3 regions of the Psychrobacillus sp. FSL K6-4615 genome follow, and region 2 is predicted to be linked to each of the others. Evidence: riboswitches for the same ligand, from Rfam matches in the RefSeq annotation. Region 2 holds a riboswitch; each other region holds the start of a gene.

Region 1 (3,282 bases), 1.6 Mb from region 2:
TCAAAAATTTCTCTCGGACTTTTGGAAGTCCAATCTTCTACTGTCGCATCGGGATGTAAGTTTAAGTAAGACCTAATCATTTTATAGCCCTCACTATAGCCATAATAGTCGGGTAAACCTCTAGAGCCACCTAATATAAACTCATTGGTACCACTACTCTCAAGATATGTTTCAATCTTACTCCAGTATTCTTTGTTAAAGTTTTCGTCAAGCACCAAATCTTTACTATTTGTATCGGGGTATGCTAAGGTTTCAAACATCACCGCAGACCCTTCTATAATTAGATTATCTAAAACTGTCATGAAATAATCTTTCGTATAATGTTTTTCAAACCAAACACTATGATGATATTCATGAGAAACACCTGATTTATTATAATTATCAAGCTCACTCAATTTAAAATAATTATTAAGCTCACTGAGAAAGACAGTAATTTTTCCTGTTCCAAATGTTATCATGTCAGAAGGAAATTTTTCATTTTCAGGAAACACACATACTGTTGTTTTTTTATCTGATGAAAGTATGTCTGAGGATTTAACAAGGGAATCCTCAATTAACATGTTCATATGTTCTTGTTCCATCGATTCTAATTGATTCTTGATACTATTAAAATCACTTTCTTCCGGTATCCATTCAAATACACTAAATTTATAATGTTCCGCACCTTTAAAACATGCATCATATACAGGTTCGATAATTATATTTTGATATAATTCGTTAGGTGATTCATCAGGATTTCCCTTAACAGTTTCAAAATAGTTTTTATATAGCATATAAGCATGAATTATTTCAAATTCCTGTCCAGTATTGGGATTTTTAAAAGAATAAGATATATCTTGTTGTTCATTTTCCATAATGATATTCTCTAGAGATTGTTCAGTTTGCTTACAGGCTGATAAAATAATAATTAATAGAAGCATACAAAATGAAATTATAATTTTATTAGCAATATTCATTAACTTCATCTCCCCTTACTACATCCATTTACTTCCTTTACGTTCCATTATTTCTAAAAGTTTCATTAATTTAATTGATAAATATTCATCACATTAACAAACAATAATTTTAAGATAATTAGGTTGTATTGGAATATTTGGGAGAAGATTCTTGAAGAGGCAGACTACTTTCCAATTTTGGGTACCTAGAATGCAAAGTCTCTCAGCCTTAACTTGTCTGCGGTTTCCCATATTCCATGAACACTCGCTAAGATAAGCACCTTGAAATTAGTGGTATCTCTTCTCTGAAACTTTTCATTGTAAAATCTGATATCCCAACATTTTTCTCATCAATAAAATCCTAACTTACTGGTTTATATAGAGAGTTATTAATTATCTTATCGCTGATCAAAAAAGCTTGTTGTTCGATTATATTAGTTGAAAAACACATAGTTTCACCTCATTATTATTATATTCAAATCATGTTCCAAAGGTACTTAAATACATAAAATAGAGAAAGCTTCATAAGTAATTTTATATATGGTATACAGATTCAAGCCCAGTTATTGTGAGAAAAATGGCTTGATTATTTTAGCGATGCCTTAACACCTAACAAACAAGACTTGACATAAAATTCTAAAAACTATACATTGAGAGTAACTTAAATATAATCACTAGGGGTGTTATTTAACTGAGATGAGTATTTACTCAAACCCTTTGAACCTGAACTAGTTAATACTAGCGGAGGAAAGTGTAGATTCTAATACATAATAGCAGGCTGATGATGCCTAATTTTTACTATGCAATTATTTGTATTTGCGCAACTTTCCTAAAGGAAGGTTGCGTTTTTTTATTATATCTATCACTTTATCATTTAAGTTTTAGCAAAACTAACAGTATGGGAGTGGTTATGATGAACAGAACAGTATTGGTAACGGGTAGTAGTAGAGGTTTGGGATCAGCTATTGTAAAAGAATTGGCACAACAAGGATTTAAAGTGGTTATTAACTACTATAAAAGTAAAGATGCCGCTGAAGAGCTTGTTTCTATACTAGGTAAAGAGAATGCAATTGCAATTTGTGCAGATGTCACAAATCGGGCAGAAGTCGATGCCTTGGTAAAGAAAGCAACCGAATATTTTGGTCAAATAGATGTTGTAGTCAACAATGCGTTGGTAGGTTTCAAATTTGATCCAAACAAACAGAAATCCTTTACAGAACTTACTTGGGAGGATTATCAAAAACAACTAGACGGCACTTTAAAAGCCGCATTTAATGTAGTCCAAAGCGTTATACCTCAATTTATTGAACGACGAAATGGAAGTATTATAAGCATTGGTACCAATTTGTATCAAAACCCTGTTGTTCCTTATCATGAATATACAACAGCAAAGGCTGGACTAATTGGTTTTACGCGAAATATCGCCGCTGAACTGGGACAATTCGGCATAAGAGCAAATGTAGTTTCAGGTGGATTATTAAAAACGACTGATGCCAGTTCTGTTACAACTCCTGAAGTATTCGATTTAATTGCTCAATCAACGCCTTTGAAGAAAGTAACTAGCCCTGAAGATGTAGCCAATATGGTCGCTTATTTATCTTCAGAAAATGCTGATGGTATTACAGGTCAGAATTTAACAGTAGATGGCGGTTTGACAATGAACTAGTAACTTAATTTACAATAGATAGTCTTACAAAAATGGACGATTTAAGCAGTCACTCATGACATAGGTAGAGGAGTAGCTAATGAAAGGAAATCAAAGAAAACAAATCCACTTAGGCGTATTGCTGTATGGATGTGGACATCATCAGGCTGCTTGGTTAATGCCTGATTCAAGCATTGAATGCATCGGGAACATTTCTTATTACCAATCCTTAGCACAGTTAGCTGAAACGGGTTGCTTTGATGCGGTGTTCTTTGCCGACAATCAATCATTCCCTGCCAACGACCCAAATGAAATGCCAGCATTTTGGTTAGATCCAGTGGTCAATTTAACTGCTATTTCTCAAGTGACAAATTATGTGGGATTAGTTTCAACAATCTCAAGTACCTTTTCGAATCCTTACACTGCTTCGCGACAACTGTTAAGCCTAGATCACATTACAAACGGACGAGTCGGGTGGAATCTCGTTACCTCAACGAGGGACGAGGAAGCATTAAATCATAGTATGCCGGAACTGCCTTCTCATGATAAACGGTATGAAAAGGCCGAAGAATTTGCTGCGTTAATGAATAAACTATTTCTATCATGGGACAGCAAGGAGATTCTATATAATCGATTAGAAAAACAGTTAATCAATCCTGTTAATATACAACCTGTTGACCACAATGGGACCTATTTTAAAGT
Region 2 (3,282 bases):
CAATTCTTGTTCCATTTGCTTATCTAGTAATAATATTTTCCTAGCATATTGTAAAAAAACTTCCCCTTGCTCTGTTAATTCAATTTGTCTATTTTTACGTTGAATTAATATGGTCTTATATTTTTCTTCTAGCTGTTGAATTTGATGACTAATTGTTGGTTGAGAACAAAACATTCTACGAGCCGTCTCTGTAAATGAACGACATTCAGCTAGAACGATAAACATTTGCATTTTATCTAGCATGCAACTGACTCCCTTTTATATGAATATCACTACTGATAATGATAATCGTTTTCATTATAGTTTATCATTTGCACTTACTGATGTCGATCATCATTTCAAGTAAACAAAAAGAGTGGCCCTGTATGAGGACCACTACTTAAGTATTAGAGAATTCTATTTTGAGGTTCTCTATTTTCTAACACTGCTTCTATATCTTTTGCATTCATTTGCATCATCGCTTGGCGAGTGCGGATACTGGCACTACCGATATGGGGAGACACCGTTACATTAGACAATGTTAGTAAAGGATGATCCACCGGTACAGGCTCTTGCTCAAATACATCTAGTCCTGCAGCCCATATCTTTTTCGACGCCAGTGCTTCATAAAGAGCTTGTTCATCTACTATGCCACCTCGTGCGACATTAATAATTGCTGCAGTTTCTTTCATCATATTAAGTTCACGCTCCCCTATAAGTCCCTTTGTTTCAGGTGTAAGTGGAGTTAATAGAATGACAAAATCAGATTGCTTAAGTAATTCGTCTAATTCCGCGTAAGTAAAGCCGTACGTTTCTTCTGCATCTAGTTTTCTAGAACGATTATGATATAACACATTCATATCAAAGCCTTTCGCGCGTCTAGCAACCGCTTCCCCTATACGTCCCATTCCTACAATACCGAGCGTTGCACCGAAAACGTCCATTCCTGTATATTGCATTGGTGACCAGGAATCCCAGTTACCCGAACGAATTTCTTGTTCTACTTCTGTTATTCTTCGAGCAGTTGCTAATAGTAAAGCAAATGCTAAGTCTGCCGTTGTCTCTGTTAATACTCCCGGAGTATTTGTTACGACAATACTACGGTCTTTTGCCGCCTCTATGTCTATATTGTTATAGCCAACTGCAAAATTACTAATTACTTTTAAATTTGGAAGGCTTTCAATTAGTGTACGATCGATATTATCGGATAACATCGTCCATAGAGCGTGCGCGTCTTTAGCATTTGTTAATATTTCTTCATTTGTCATTCCAATAGTTTCGCTATGCCACATTTGTACATCAAACTTTTTTCTTAAAGGCTCAATGATTTCTTCGGGTAGTTTACGAGTTATGTATATTTTCTTCAAAACTTTATCCTCCCTCGAGTTATGTATTTTTGTGTTTCTCTGGTGCTTTCGGGTGATTCTTTGTTCTATTGCGGTGATTCTCTTTTACATTCGGGTGATTATTCTCAACATTGCGGTGTTTCTCCAAATATCCATTATGATTCACCCAGCCCACAAACAATCGGGTTAGATAAAGCATGGACGAAAGTAGGAAATTTTGCAAACATATTTACAACTTCAAATAGCTACGTTATACTTTGGGCATATTAAAAACTACATACCGTTTTGCGCACTAGGGGTGCCCACTTTGGCTGAGATGCGAGCATTTTGCTCCGATCCCTTAAAACTCGATCAGGATAATACCTGCGTGAGGAAGTGCGGTGACTTCCCTAATATTTTTGTATTGGATAAGTGGCTGCATCTTCACGGATGTGGTCTTTTTTTATGAAAAAATACAGGGAGGTTTTTTAAATGGAGTGTGGATTGAGCCCAATTATCGGATTTCGTTTTTCGTTACATCCGATGACAAATGATTTTATCAAAGTGATTAAAGGTGCTTTGAAGGAGACGGATGCGACGAATGTGTGGATGCACACAGATGATGTGTCGACGGTTATTCGTGGCAAACAAGTACATGTATTTAATGTGGCAAAAGCAATTACATTGCATGCTGCTAAAACAGGAGAACATATTGCACTGTCCGGTACTTTTTCCGCTGGTTGCCCCGGTGATTCTGCAGGAGATGTCTATCTAGACAAAGGCGATATAATTGCCAACACAGATATAACAAAACAATATGTATCTTCTCAATTTGCTCTATACCCGATGAATAACCCGAGTTATATGGACATTATTTATCGTGAAGTGGATCGTGCTAAAGCACAAGGTGTGTTTAATGATTCCATGCATTATGCAAGTGGTATTCATGGAGATATTCATGATGTGTTTGCGTTTTATGAAGAAGCATTCATGAATGCCCGCTCAGATGAGCATAAGCATTTGGTTATGACCGTTTCTATGAGTATTAACAGCCCCTCTCATGGAGGTCGTTAACATGCTGAAATCATGGAAGCTAAAAGAAATCGTGTTAATGTCTTTACTTGCCGTTGTATTTGGCATTGTGTATTTATTGTTCTTGCATGTCGGTAATATTTGGGCTGGATTTATAGGTCCGATTGCATATGAATGGATTTTTGGCATTTGGTTTATCGTGTCTATTATTAGTATGTATATTATTCGAAAGCCAGGTGCTGCAGTTATTTCAGAAACAATCGCCGCTGCCATTGAGGTGTTGTTAGGAAATGCCGTTGGACCCCGACTAATTCTATCAGGTGTTATTCAGGGCTTAGGGGCAGAAGCAGTATTTGCTGCAACTAGATACAAACGCTTTGATATTTGGATTCTAATCCTAGCGGGTGTGGGATCTTCGGTATTTAGTTTTGCCTACGGGTATTTGTTAGGTGGCTTTACGGTATTCAGTACTGGTTATGTTGCGCTGATGCTTGGCATTCGCATATTGAGTGGAGCTCTCCTTGCTGGTGTTGGAGGTAAAGCGGTTGCCGATGGCTTACTAGCAACAGGCTCTCTTCGAGGATACGCTATTTCACGACCGAAAAAAGGTGATGCTCGTGCATGACGTCATTTCGTTTGAGAAGGTCAGCTTTCGATATCCAGATGAGGAAAAATGGACTTTGAATGACTTTTCATTTGCAGTACAAAAAGGTTCCAGGGTTGTATTAACTGGTCCTAGCGGCTGTGGAAAAACGACACTACTTTACTTGTGCAATCGATTATATCCCGATAATTGCGATGGTATTTTAACGGGCAATATTGAGCTATTTGGGAAGGATAGTCGGACATTCATTGCCGGGGAAATAAATCATCGAATTGCTACCGTTTTTCAGGATCCAGATGCGCAATTTTGTATGCAAACAGTGGAAGAGGAGCTTGCTTTTAC
Region 3 (3,282 bases), 2.7 Mb from region 2:
AAGAAATAGTTAATGTATTTTTAAATAACTAGATATAAATGTGTTTTCTAAGCGAGGAGGCTGAGGCAACGCCCATGGAAACCGTCCACCTGTAACGGAATCAGCCGAAAATTACCATGAGCACTGACTTCGTAGTAGGATAATTCATACTCTTAATATAAAAAACGCCTTCGAAAGAGTGAACTCTTGAAGGCGTTTTGTTTTAATCTAATTTAGTTAATAAAATTGGTGCACCTTTTGTGACAACAATTGTATGCTCAATCTGTGCTACTAAGGATTTATCAGGAGTGATAAATGTCCAACCATCACCTGATTCCACAATATGCTCTGCCTTCGCAGAAATAAATGGCTCAACTGCTAAAACCATTCCTTCTTTTAATATTGTTGGATCCCATGCATCATAATAATTCAATACATGTTGAGGAGCTTCATGAAGTGATTTCCCAATACCATGTCCAGTTAGGTTCATAATAACATGCAAGCCATTATCTTTGGCTTCTCTAGCTACTGCTTTACCAATTTGGTTCAATCGTGAACCTGCTTTAACTTTTAGCATTGCACGCTCAAATGCACTCTCAGCTACAGCACACAACTTCTCTTTCTCTTCATATCCTTCGCCTACGACAAAAGAAATTCCTGTGTCTGCAAAATAACCATCAAGTGATCCTGAAACGTCTATATTCACGATATCACCATCTTTTATAACACGAGCGCCTGGCATACCATGAGCTACTTCCTCATTAACACTAATACAAGTATATCCCGGAAAATCATATTCTCCCATTGGTCCAGAAATCGCGCCATGCTCTTTAAATAGCTTTCCGCCGATTTCATCTAACTCTTTCGTAGTCACACCAGGTTTAGTAGCAGCCTTCATTACATCTCGAATTTCTGCAACAATACGCCCTATTTTTTTTAATGCTACTAACTCTTCGTCAGTTTGTACAATCATCTTAACAAGATCCCTTCTTCACTAAATGTATTCTAATCATACCATATTTAGTGAAGATTCGGCAGTGTGAGGCGCGGAGCTTTAACAAATAATATGGAACAAATGAAAGCTGCTACTAAAAATACAGGAATCATATAAGTAGAATTATAGATCAACGAATACAAAATAACATTTTGCTCACCAGCAAATTCACCAAAGAATAGAATACCTGAAGTTACATGAGCTAAATAACGAAGAAAAGCTGCGATGAACGTTCCCAAGACAACTGCTCTAACCATTTTCATTTTATCCTTTTGTTCAAATGCATGTAGAAACGCAGGTCTCAGAAAACCAGCAAAACCAGCTACCATAAATGCGATGAAATAATCTATTGCTACTTGTGCTATCACTATTTCAAATGATAAGGGCGCTGCGTAAAAACGGCCTGTAACGACTTGTAATACACCTATCAAAAATCCAGTAGTTAAACCTGCTACAATACCACGACGAAAAGCCATTAAAATAACAGGTACTAAAACGAATGTAACTGATCCACCTTGCGGCATTCCAAAGCCGATCATATCTAAAACATATCCTAAAGCTGCAAAAATAGCGATTTCCATTAATATTAATACTCGATTATTCTTCATGACAATCCCCTTTTTTTGACCACAAAAAAAACGACCCCCGGGATAGACCCAGACATCGCGCGATTGTCAGTTTCCATCCACATCCCTACGCAAGTATTAACTTACAGGTTCGAAGGGTACTATCTCAGCCGTATCAACGGCGCCCCTTGTGGTTTGAATTATTTAGTTCGAGTTCATTGTAGCTGAATAGATAAAGTATTGCAACCTTCTTTTGTTCTTTTGTTATACTTGTAAAAACTATATGCGTAAGGGGATGTTTACATGATTACATTATTAAAAGATTTAATACGTATCAAAAGTGACACATTGGAAGGCGCAAATAATGCTTTGTTATTTTGTGAGAATTGGCTAGAGGAACGAGGTATTACTACTACGATCTTAAAGCATGAGGAAAAACTGATGCTTGTGGCAGTAATAGGAGACGGTGATAAATGTATGATTTGGAATGGTCACGTAGATGTTGTTCCAGGAGAAACTTCACAATTTCAGCCTTATATTGAGGGAGATTATTTATATGGTCGTGGAACAGCTGATATGAAAGCGGGAGTTGCTGCGATGATGCAAGCCTTTTATGAGCTATCTAAACAACCTGAAAATCTTGCTCAAAAAATTCAACTACATATCGTAACCGATGAGGAAACAGACGGAGAGACATCTAAATTTTTGGTCGATCAAGGATATATCGGTGACTTTGTTATATGCGGAGAACCTACCCATCTACAAATTGGCTTACAGGCAAAAGGAATTATCCAGTTTGATGTAATACTTAAGGGCAAATCTAGTCATGGCAGTCGTCCTTGGGAAGGAATAAATGCAATTGAACAAGCGTTTCTTTTTGACCAACAGCTTCGCACACTTTCTTTTTTAACAGCAAGCAATGAGTTCTATGATTATCCTTCCTTAAACTTGGCAAAAATACAAGCAGGAGAACGATATAACGTAGTTCCTGATGAGTGCATAGTAAGTTATGATCTTCGTTACGTACCCGGACAAGATATGCATAGTATTCTTTTAGACCTACAAACGTTGACAGAAGAATTTCCCAATAGTGAAATACAAGTGCACACTACCGCTCCTGCAGTAACAACTGAAGCTATTAACCCATATATCGAACGTATTGCTCAGGTCACTTCACAGTTTATAGGAAAACCTGCTGTGTTATTTGGGCAGCATGGAGCAGCTGATGCTCGCTTTTATGCAGAAACTGGAGCAGGCGCTATTGAGTTTGGACCAAGTGGTGGGGACTGGCATGGTGAAAAAGAATATGTATCTATTTCCTCTACGGAAACTTATAAAAACATCTTAGTCTCCTTAGGTAAAAGTGAGAAAAATATCATAATTTCGTAGGATATATTAGAAAGAATAGAGGTGATATAAACTGGATAATCCAAGAATTTTATCAGCACTTTCCTATTTTAGTGTTTTGTTTGCTCCCTTTTTTTTGCCCATCATCGTTTATTTTGTCTCACAGGATTCTGAAGTTAAATATCATGCAAAAAAATCCTTAATCTCTCATATCATACCTGTTGTTTTATTAGTAATTTTGTTCATTAGTATCTTTTCAAGTTTTATGCCTTTTACAACTGGATATAATGAACAGCCTACCCTTTGGATGGCAGTGGGACCTTTAATACTAATCGGTATATATATGCTTGTGTATGTTATAGTAATGGTTTGGAATATTGTTCAAGGCATTAAAGT

The links. Region 2 has a riboswitch for thiamine pyrophosphate ahead of MKX53_RS01115 (YkoF family thiamine/hydroxymethylpyrimidine-binding protein). Riboswitches for the same ligand answer to the same signal wherever they lie in the genome.
Region 1: it holds a riboswitch for thiamine pyrophosphate, as region 2 does, so the genes downstream of both, MKX53_RS09045 (3-oxoacyl-ACP reductase) here and MKX53_RS01115 (YkoF family thiamine/hydroxymethylpyrimidine-binding protein) in region 2, are expected to answer to the same signal.
Region 3: it holds a riboswitch for thiamine pyrophosphate, as region 2 does, so the genes downstream of both, thiT (energy-coupled thiamine transporter ThiT) here and MKX53_RS01115 (YkoF family thiamine/hydroxymethylpyrimidine-binding protein) in region 2, are expected to answer to the same signal.

The regions. Positions count from the first base shown of each region.
Region 1 covers NZ_JBBOYQ010000001.1:1,852,853-1,856,134, reverse strand. Annotated here, with positions in the region: gene MKX53_RS09050 (DUF2268 domain-containing putative Zn-dependent protease) at 1-956, opposite strand, end outside; TPP riboswitch at 1,602-1,702, shown strand; gene MKX53_RS09045 (3-oxoacyl-ACP reductase) at 1,849-2,601, shown strand; gene MKX53_RS09040 (NtaA/DmoA family FMN-dependent monooxygenase) at 2,681-3,282, shown strand, end outside.
Region 2 covers NZ_JBBOYQ010000001.1:214,276-217,557, reverse strand. Annotated here, with positions in the region: gene MKX53_RS01125 (LysR family transcriptional regulator) at 1-243, opposite strand, end outside; gene MKX53_RS01120 (2-hydroxyacid dehydrogenase) at 387-1,346, opposite strand; TPP riboswitch at 1,610-1,716, shown strand; gene MKX53_RS01115 (YkoF family thiamine/hydroxymethylpyrimidine-binding protein) at 1,797-2,378, shown strand; gene MKX53_RS01110 (ECF transporter S component) at 2,380-2,961, shown strand; gene MKX53_RS01105 (ABC transporter ATP-binding protein) at 2,948-3,282, shown strand, end outside.
Region 3 covers NZ_JBBOYQ010000001.1:2,867,132-2,870,413, forward strand. Annotated here, with positions in the region: gene map (type I methionyl aminopeptidase) at 203-952, opposite strand; gene thiT (energy-coupled thiamine transporter ThiT) at 1,000-1,581, opposite strand; TPP riboswitch at 1,647-1,738, opposite strand; gene MKX53_RS14415 (M20 family metallopeptidase) at 1,843-2,928, shown strand; gene MKX53_RS19730 (DUF4870 domain-containing protein) at 2,960-3,282, shown strand, end outside.